2 regions of the Streptomyces sp. NPDC048521 genome follow, and region 1 is predicted to be linked to the other one. Evidence: riboswitches for the same ligand, from Rfam matches in the RefSeq annotation. Region 1 holds a riboswitch; the other holds the start of a gene.
The links. Region 1 has a riboswitch for guanidine ahead of ACGFRF_RS22300 (MBL fold metallo-hydrolase). Riboswitches for the same ligand answer to the same signal wherever they lie in the genome.
Positions count from the first base shown of each region.

Region 1 (4,731 bases):
GGCGGGCAGCACCGGCACGGTGGACCTCTCGGCGGACGGCTCGCACTGCCCCGGCGGCCTCACCCTGCTGGTCGAGTCCCACCTGCCGCCCCCGCGCATGATCGTCTTCGGTGCGGTCGACTTCGCGTCGGCGCTGGCCCGGGCCGGGAAGTTCCTCGGGTACCACGTGACCGTCTGCGACGCCCGCCCCGTCTTCGCCACGCGGGCCCGCTTCCCCGACGCCGACGAGGTCGTCGTCGACTGGCCGCACCGCTATCTGCGGCGCACCGCGACCGATGCCCGCACCGTCCTGTGCGTGCTCACGCACGACGCGAAGTTCGACGTGCCCCTGCTGAAGACGGCCCTCGGCATGCCGGTGGCGTTCGTCGGTGCGATGGGCTCGCGCCGCACCCACGAGGACCGGAACCGGCGTCTGCGGGAGGAAGGCGTGAGCGAGCGGGAGCTGGCCCGGCTGCGGTCACCGATCGGACTCGACCTCGGCGCCCGGACGCCCGAGGAGACCGCCCTGTCGATCGTGGCGGAGATCGTCGCCGCCCGGCGGGGCGGGACGGGCGTCCCCCTGACCGGCTCCAACACACCGATCCACCGCGATCGGGAGCACAGCGAGGCGGCCGCCTGAGAAGCGGTGGCGTTCAGAGGGCGGGGCGGGTGTGTGCGGCGCCGGGGGCTCCCCGGCGCCGCACACCGCGTCGGCCGTCGTCCACGGTGCCGCACACTGCGTCCGCCGCCGGAGCGCTCAGGTGTGCGGACAGAGAACGAAGTCGGAGCGAGCGCGCCAGGTGACGCCGTCGTCGAGTTCGGTGAGCGCGTCCCGGATCCGGCGCAGGTGGGCCGGGGTCAGCTGGAGCGGGGGCTCGGCCGGCTGGTAGGTGGTGCGCACCGGGTAGTCCACGCCCGGCTCGGTGGTCATCTCGATGTGGCAGCCGAGCACATGGGTGACCGGCCGGCGGTCGGCGAACGCGATCAGCCGCTCGATGCTGCGGGTGAACGCGGGCAGGTCCTGGATGTAGAGCCGGCCGGGGTAGACGCTGTCACCGGTGAGCAGGAGGCCGGTGGCCGGGTCGTAGAAGGTCACGGCCGCCTCGTGGTGGCCCGGGGTGGCCAGGCACTCCAGCACCCGTCCACCGAGGTCGACGCGGGCGACGGCGTCCGGGTCCGTGTCGAACCCGAAGTACGGCCAGGCGGTGGGGCGGTCCGCGCCCACCACCATGGTGGCGGGACGGCCCGCGAACTGGCCGTCCCCCGCGACATGGTCGCCGTGCCCGTGGGTGTGCAGCACGAGCAGCTCGTAGCCCTCCCGGGGATGCCGGGCGAGCCAGTCCGCGAGCAGTGCGTCGACGACCCGGCGCAGGGGGAAGAACTCGGGCGACTCGGTGGCACCGGTGTCGATCAGTACGGCCCGTTCGTTGCCGCACAGCAGGAACAGGAAGGGCGCCTCGTAGTGGACCGCCATGTTCTGCCGCAGGATGAAGGTGTGCTCGTCGTAGGCGTGGACCTGGATGTCCGGGTCGGTGTTGTGCTTGGCCGACGGCGAGCCGTGGATCCACCTCACGTCCAGAGGGCGCGCCCGGGGAGCGGTGCCGGTGAAGTCGATCAGCTGCCTGCCGGTACCCACGATGCCTCCACGTGCGTCGTCCTGTCGGGCCGGGTACGGCGCACATCTCGTCCGGGGCAGGCACGTCCGCGCCCGACGACGGGAAGCTACCACGCGGCCCGGGAGACGCGACCGGTGTCCCCGGCCCCGGGCGGCAGGAGCCGGCCCTGCGTGCACAGGTGGCCGCCCAGGGCCACCGCGTCTGACGCCGGACGACCCTGGGCGGCATGGGCGGTGCCGGGCTCAGGGGTACGACACCACCGTGGACGGGGTCGTGGACGTGCCCGAAGTCGGTGATCCCGTCTCGTTGATCACGTGTTCGTACTGGCCGTTGCCGCCGAGCGAGACGACCAGCAGGTCGTGGAACCTCACCCCCGGGCGGTTCGGCGCGGCGAAGCCGTGGTGCTGCACGATCGACGGGTCGACGTTGTAGTAGCAGTAGCTGCCCAGTCCCCAGCCCTCGTGCGTGGTGACGTTGTCGCCGACCCGGTAGGCCGCGTAGCCCTTGACCGAGCCGTTCTGGACGGCGGCCTGGTTCGGGGCGTCGTACGCCTTCTCGTTCTGGAAGAAGATCGTGCGGCCCCGCTGACCGAACCACTGCACGTCGTACTTGTTGAAGTGCTCCACGAACAGTCCGGTGCACAGCACGTCGTCGCCGTTGACCACGACACCGTAGTCGGCGCGGTTGGTGTCCCAGCCGACACCCGTGCCGTGGTCGGCGCGCCACACCCAGGTGTGGTCGACGATGGTGTGCCGGCTGTTGATCACCATGCTCGTGGTCGCCTTGCCGGCGCCCGCGCCGCCGATGCGCACGAAGACGTCCTGCACGGTGGTCGGGTTGGCGGAGTGGTCGTTCGCCGAGCCGGCCGGTCCGACCTCGAGCAGCGTCGGGGAGTTGACCGGTCCGGCGTCTATGAGGAACCCCGCGAGCCGTACGCCGTCGACGTCGGCCACCTTCAGCACCGTGGTCCCGTTGTCGGGGACGAGCGTCGCGTACCCCAGGCCCAGTACCACGGTGCCGGCACGGCCCACCTGGATCGGCTGGTCCACGTGGTAGACGCCCGGCGTCAGCAGCAGGTGCAGTCCCTGCGCGAGCGCCTGGTTGAGGGTGGCCGCGCTGACGCCCGGCTTCGCGACGTAGAACTGCGACAGCGACAGGGACGTGCCCCGCGGCGTGCCGTTGCCCCAGCTGACCCCGCGGGCGCCGGTCCGCTTCTCCGGCAGGAAGACCCGGAACTCGCTGCCGCTGACGTACAGGAAGGGCTTCTCCCGGGAGACGGGAGTGGTGTCGAGCGTGGTGTAGGGCGGGTTGGGGAAGCTCTGTGCCGGGGCACCCTGGACGCCGGAGAACACCATGTTCCACACGCCGTTGAGCCAGCTGCCGATGGCGCTGTCGCGGGTGTACCACTGCTGCTGCGAGTACGGCCCGACCTGACCGTCGATCCGGCTGTCCGCGATGTAGCCGCCGCTCGCCCAACCGTAGCCGGAGGGGGCGAGGTTGAGCCCGCCTCGGACGTGCATACGGCGGAAGGGCGCCGCCTGGGCCACCGCCCACCGGTTCGTGCCGTTCGCGGGGACCAGCGCCAGGTTCTCCGCCGAACGCCAGAAGTTCTGCGTGGCGTTGCCGTTGAACCAGCCCGCGTCGACCGTGACGTCACCGTTGATCGTCGTGTCGTCGGGAGACAGGCCGAGGCCCGCGATGGAGGTGTAGAAGCCGAGCTGGGCGTTCAGGCCGTTGTACGTGCCGGGCTTGAACAGCAGGGCGTAGCGGCCGCTGCCGAACTGGGCCGACTCCTGCTGCTGGAAGACCTGGTCCAGTTTCGCCTGGATACCGGGTGTGCCGGGGTCGAACACCAGCACGTTCGGGCCGAGGTCGCCCCCGCCGGGCAGGGCGCGGGGGGACGTGCGGGACGAGCCGGCTGCCCGGGCGGGCGTGGACACGCCGACCAGCACGGGCACGGCGGCCGCCGCGGCACCGATGACGGCCCGGCGGCCGACGGACGGCGAAGAAGGGGAAGCGGGGGAGGTGGGGGAAGAGGGGGACATGCGCGGCTCTCCTTGTTCAGTAAATGAACGAAGTGGGGGTGGGGGAGCGCTCTCTCGCTGTTGGATGCTTCATTGACGTGAACGATGCGTCAAGAGTTGCGACCGAAATTCCGTGCGCTTCGCCTGAGTGACCGTCACTTCGCGGTCGCTGCCTTCGAGAAGTGAGCGATGCGGCTTCCCTGATTCTTTGGTCGTCTCCCTTGACACCCTCACGTCGCCGCCCCAACACTCCAGCGGTGGGAGAGCGCTCTCCCACCTCCGTACGACCTCCCCTCCCCTCCCGTCGAGGAGCCCCCATGTCACGGAGATCGAAGATCCTCTCGGGCGCGCTGGTCACCTCCGCCCTGCTGCTGACCTCGTTCGGCGTCACCGGTGTCGCCGCGTCGTCCCCACCGCGGTCCACCGGCGCCACCGTGCACACCGGCCACACCATGGCGCTGTCGACCGCCTCCTCGCCTGAGGACCCCGACGGTGACGGCTACATCCCCGCCGACCCGCCCGTCACCGGCCTCCCCCCGGCCACGCAGAACCCGCCGCACCGCTACTTCCACGAGTTCCAGGCCAACTGCGCGGTCAGCCACACCCAGCCGGACGACCCGATCGTCTATCCGCGGCAACCCGGCGCGTCCCACGACCACACGTTCATGGGCAACACCACCACCGACGCCGGCAGCACGACCGCCTCACTGAGCGCGGGCGGCACCACCTGCAAGGCCCCCGGCGACCTGTCCGGCTACTGGATGCCCACCCTCTACAACGGCGACAAGCCGATCCTGCCCATCGGCCCGCAGGTCATCTACTACAAGGCCGGCGTCACCGACTACACCAGGGTCCGGCCCTTCCCCAAGGGCCTGAGGTTCGTCGTCGGCAACCCGATGCAGACCGCCGACGAGTTCCGCCACCACCGCGGCTTCGTAGAGGGCTGGGAGTGCGGCGACAGCTACTTCAACACCGAGTTCCCGGCGACCTGCCCGAACCGGGCCGACGTCCAGCTCAACATCCGCTTCCAGGCGCCCAGTTGCTGGGACGGCAGGTACCTCGACACCCCCGACCACAGGAGCCACATGTCCTACCCCGTGGTCAAGCCCGGC
Region 1 is NZ_JBICWR010000009.1:222,128-226,858, forward strand. It holds gene ACGFRF_RS22295 (XdhC family protein) at 1-619, shown strand, start outside; gene ACGFRF_RS22300 (MBL fold metallo-hydrolase) at 737-1,615, opposite strand; guanidine-III (ykkC-III) riboswitch at 1,626-1,695, opposite strand; gene ACGFRF_RS22305 (coagulation factor 5/8 type domain-containing protein) at 1,838-3,640, opposite strand; gene ACGFRF_RS22310 (DUF1996 domain-containing protein) at 3,937-4,731, shown strand, end outside.

Region 2 (4,731 bases), on a different contig from region 1:
TCCAGGGCTGGACCGGCGGCTCCTACGCCCCGGAGAACGAGGACCAGAAGTCGTACGGCGAGATCACCGTCCGCAAGGCCACCGACCTGTCGGTGAACGCCGTGTACGCGCAGATGGCCGTCGACGTCGGCCCCGCCAAGGTCAAGCAGACCGCGGTCGACCTCGGCATCCCCGCCAACACCCCGGACCTCCAGCCGTACCCGTCCATCGCCCTCGGCACCGCCAACGCCAGTGTCCTGGACATGACGGAGGCGTACGCGACCCTCGCCAACCACGGCAAGCACGGCACGTACACGATGATCGAGAAGATCACCAAGGACGGCACCGACGAGATCGAGCTGCCCGAGCAGTCGGTCAAGCAGACCGTCAGCCGTGAGGCCGCCGACACCACCACGTCCGTCCTGCAGAGCGTCGTCGACAACGGCACCGCCACGGCCGCGCAGGCCGCGGGCCGCCCGGCCGCCGGCAAGACCGGCACCGCCGAGGACGACAAGGCCGCCTGGTTCGCCGGCTACACCCCCGACCTGGCCACGGTGGTCTCCGTCATGGGACAGGACCCGGTGACCGCCCAGCACAAGCCGCTGTACTGGGCGCTCGGCCAGCCCCGGATGAACGGCGGCGGCCCGCCCACCCAGATCTGGGCCCAGTACACGCGCGCGGCGCTGAAGGGCAAGCCGGTCGCCGACTTCGACCTCCAGCTCGAAGAGGGCGCCGACCAGATCCAGGAGCCTCCCGCCACCGGCACGGCTCAGCCCAGCAGGGGCGGCCAGGACGACGGCGGCACCACCGACGGCGGCCAGGACGACGGCGGGGCGAGCGCCACCCCCACCACCGGCGGACCCACCACCGACGGCGGCCCCACCACCGGCGGTCCGACGACCGACGGCGGCGCCACCACCGGCGGCGGACCCACCGCCGACGGCGGCACGACCACGGGCGGCGGCACCACCACCGGCGGGGACACGACCACCGGAGGCGGGACGACGGGCGGCGGGACGCCCGGCGGAGGCACCGACACCGGCGGCGGGACGCCCGGCGGAGGCACCGACACCGGCGGCGACACGACGGCCGACGGAGGCAGCGGCCTCCCCTAGCGCCCGTCAGACGTCAGTGACCGCTGGTCGCCTTCAGCCCCACCACGGCGACCAGCAGCAGACATACGAAGAACACCCGGGCGGCGGTGACCGGTTCACCCAGCACCACCATGCCGAGCACCGCCGCACCGGCCGCCCCGATGCCCACCCAGACGCCATAGGCGGTGCCAATGGGCAGGGACTTCGCGGCGTACGACAGCAGCACCATGCTCGCGACGATGCCGGCACCGGTGAACAGGCTCGGGACCAGCCGGGTGAAACCCTCGCTGTACTTCATCCCGATCGACCAGCCGACTTCGAGCAGACCGGCGACGACGAGCAGGACCCAGGCCATGACAGGCACCTCCGAGACGAACGGCGACTCTTCTCCGGTGCGTCGTCTTTGCCTTCGACCCGGTACGGCGCGTCTCGTCGGGCTCCTTTCGAACATAGCAAAACAACGCCGAAGAGGGCCGGTGACGGTGGTCACCGGCCCTCTTCGACGTCGAAATCAAAGGTGGATCAGAGAGAGGTCACAGAACAGAGGACGAGGTCGGAGCGAGGTCAGAGATACAGCCCCGTGGAATCCTCCGACCCCTCGAATCGGTCCGCGGCGACCGCGTGCAGATCACGCTCACGCATGAGCACGTACGCCACGCCCCGCACCTCGACCTCGGCCCGGTCCTCCGGATCGAACAGGACACGGTCGCCCGGCTCCACCGTCCGTACGTTCTGACCGACCGCGACGACCTCGGCCCACGCCAGCCGCCGCCCGACCGCCGCGGTGGCGGGAATCAGGATGCCCCCACCCGACCGCCGCTCACCCTCGCCGGTCTCCTGCTTGACCAGAACACGGTCGTGCAGCATCCGGATGGGCAGCTTGTCGTGATGGGGGGTGCTGTGCTCGTTTCTGTTGGCGCTCACACCTTGAACCTACCTGCCTTCAGCCCGCCTGTACGTGCCCGGGTGGCCGCGGCTCAGTCCCTGCGCCGCCGGGAACCGAGCGCGAGCAGGCCCACGACCCCCACGACGACGAGCGCGACCGGCACCACCCGCTCCAGCCGGGGCGCCCCCTCCTCGTCCACGAAACGCGCCCGCACTTCGGTCACCGCCCGGTTGACCTGCACATACGCCCGCCCGACGGTGTGATCGATGTTCGCGACCACCTTGGCCTTCGCGTCCCCGACGATCGTCTTGGGATGCACCCGCACCCCGATCTCGTCGAGCGTCTCCGCCAGCACTTCACGGCGGCGCTTGATGTCCGCCTCGATCTGCGCCGGGGTTCTGGTGTCCGACGTGTCCGCCACCGTACGGCCTCCGAAGTCTCTGATGCTGTTCCGAACAGTCTGTCAGCTCATCGCCCCGCCGCACCGCAAGGCCCCCCGGTTACGCTGGCCCGATGAGCGAGCGACTCCAGCCGGGGGACGTGGCCCCCGCCTTCACCCTCCCCGACGCCGACGGCAACGAGGTCTCCCTGTCGGACCACAAGGGCCGCAAGGTCATCGTCTACTTCTACCCCGCCGCCCTCACCCCAGGCTGCACCAAGCAGGCCTGCGACTTCACCGACAACCTGGAGGTCCTGGCCGGCGCCGGCTACGACGTCATCGGCATCTCTCCGGACAGCCCGGAGAAGCTGGCGAAGTTCCGCGAGAAGGAGTCCCTCAAGGTCACCCTCCTCGCCGACCCCGACAAGAAGGTCACCGAGGCGTACGGCGCGTACGGCGAGAAGAAGAACTACGGCAAGACCTACCTGGGCGTCATCCGCTCCACGATCATCGTGGACGAGGAGGGCAAGGTCGAACGGGCCCTGTACAACGTCCGCGCGACGGGCCACGTGGCCAAGATCATCAAGGACCTGGGCATCTGACCCCCGCCTCCACTTGTTCGACGGCCCGCACCGGTTCCTTCCGGTTGCGGGCCGTGTCCCGTTCCGTGCCCGAACTGCCACGCCATCACGAGAACCTGGTGCCGAGGAGGACGCCGATAACCCTTCCGAGCACGCGCGGTACGACCGGTACCATGGCCGTGCACGCGGCCGTGGCGGAATTGGCCTACGCGCAACACTTAGGATGTTGTGGGAGAAATCCCTTGAGGGTTCGAGTCCCTCCGGCCGCATCCCGCCCCGCACCTTCGTAACAAAGGTGCGGGGCGTTTCACTTGGCTCAGCCCAGCAGTTCCCGCACCACCGGCACCAGGGCCCGGAACGCCTTCCCCCGGTGGCTGATCGCGTTCTTCTCCTGCGGGCTCAGCTCGGCGCACGTGCGGGTCTCGCCCTCCGGCTGCAGGATCGGGTCGTAGCCGAAGCCGTTCGTGCCGACGGGCGCGTGCCGCAGCACACCGCGCAGCTGCCCCTCGACCACCCTCTCCGTGCCGTCCGGCAACGCCAGTGCCGCCGCGCAGGCGAAGTGGGCGCCGCGGTGTTCCTCCGCGATGTCGGAGAGCTGGGCGAGGAGCAGGTCGAGGTTGGCCTTGTCGTCGCCGTGGCGGCCGGCCCAGCGGGCGGAGAAGATGCCGGGGGCGCCGTTCAGGACGTCGACGCAGAGCCCGGAGTCGTCGGCGACCGCCGGGAGGCCCGTCGCCCGGGCGAGCGCGTGGGCCTTGAGGAGGGCGTTCTCGGCGAAGGTGACGCCGGTTTCCTTGACGTCGGGGATGTCCGGGTAGGCGTCGGCGCCGATCAGCTCGTGCGGCAGGCCTGCTTCGGCGAGGATCGCCCTCAGTTCGGTGATCTTTCCGGCGTTGCGGGTGGCGAGGATCAAGCGGGTCATGCGGCCAGTATTCCTGGCCACCGTGGCCCGACGGTCCCCGGCCGCCCGGTTGCTACGGATCCCGCCGCGCCGTCCGGGAGCCTCCCGGGCGTCCGCCTCCGCTACAGCTGTACCTGGCCCGCGCCCTTGAGGCTGTTCAGGTCGAGGGTCTCGGCCATCTTGGCGAAGCCCAGGTCGCTGGGGTGCAGATGGTCGCCGGAGTCGTACTCGGGGCGCAGGCGGCGGGGGTCGTAGGGGTCGCGCAGGGCCTTGTCGAAGTCGACGACCGCGTCGTACACGCGGCCGGCCCGGATCTGGGCGTTGACCTGTCGGCGTACCGCCTCCCGGGCCGGGGTCCAGCCGCGGTGGCCCTCGAAGGGCATCAGGGTGGCGCCGATGACCTTCAGGCCGCGGGCGTGGGCCTGGTTCACGAGGCTGCGCAGGCCTCCGGTGATGCGGTCGGGGTCGGCGAGCTCGCGGTTGCGCAGGATGTCGTTGATGCCGAGGTCGATGACGACGACCCTGACGTTGGTGCGGGAGAGCGCGTCACGGCCGAAGCGGCCGAGGCCGCTCTCGTTCTCGGCGGGCCGTCCGAGGCCGTCGGCGAGGACCTGGTTGCCGCTGATGCCTTCGTTCACGACGCTGTAGCGCGGCAGCTGCCGTCCGCTCTCGAGCGCGCTGCGCAGCCGGCCGGCGAAGAGGTCCGGCCAGCGGCGGTTGGCGCCGATGGTGGAGGTGACGCCGTCGGTGAGGGAGTCGCCGAAGGCGACGACGGTGCCGTCGGCCTCGTTGCTGAGCACGTCGAGGGCGGTGAGATAGCGCCAGTACAGGGTCTGTTGGGTGTACGGGGCGCCGGTGGAGTCCTCGGTGCGGTCGCCGGCGGCGACGTAGGAGACCTGCCGTGCGCGCGGGTG
Region 2 is NZ_JBICWR010000003.1:645,177-649,907, reverse strand. It holds gene ACGFRF_RS10515 (transglycosylase domain-containing protein) at 1-1,094, shown strand, start outside; gene ACGFRF_RS10510 (DMT family transporter) at 1,108-1,428, opposite strand; guanidine-III (ykkC-III) riboswitch at 1,465-1,532, opposite strand; gene ACGFRF_RS10505 (co-chaperone GroES) at 1,638-1,997, opposite strand; gene ACGFRF_RS10500 (DUF3618 domain-containing protein) at 2,051-2,380, opposite strand; gene bcp (thioredoxin-dependent thiol peroxidase) at 2,473-2,940, shown strand; tRNA gene ACGFRF_RS10490 (tRNA-Leu) at 3,105-3,188, shown strand; gene rdgB (RdgB/HAM1 family non-canonical purine NTP pyrophosphatase) at 3,236-3,838, opposite strand; gene ACGFRF_RS10480 (SGNH/GDSL hydrolase family protein) at 3,940-4,731, opposite strand, start outside.
Region 2: it holds a riboswitch for guanidine, as region 1 does, so the genes downstream of both, ACGFRF_RS10510 (DMT family transporter) here and ACGFRF_RS22300 (MBL fold metallo-hydrolase) in region 1, are expected to answer to the same signal.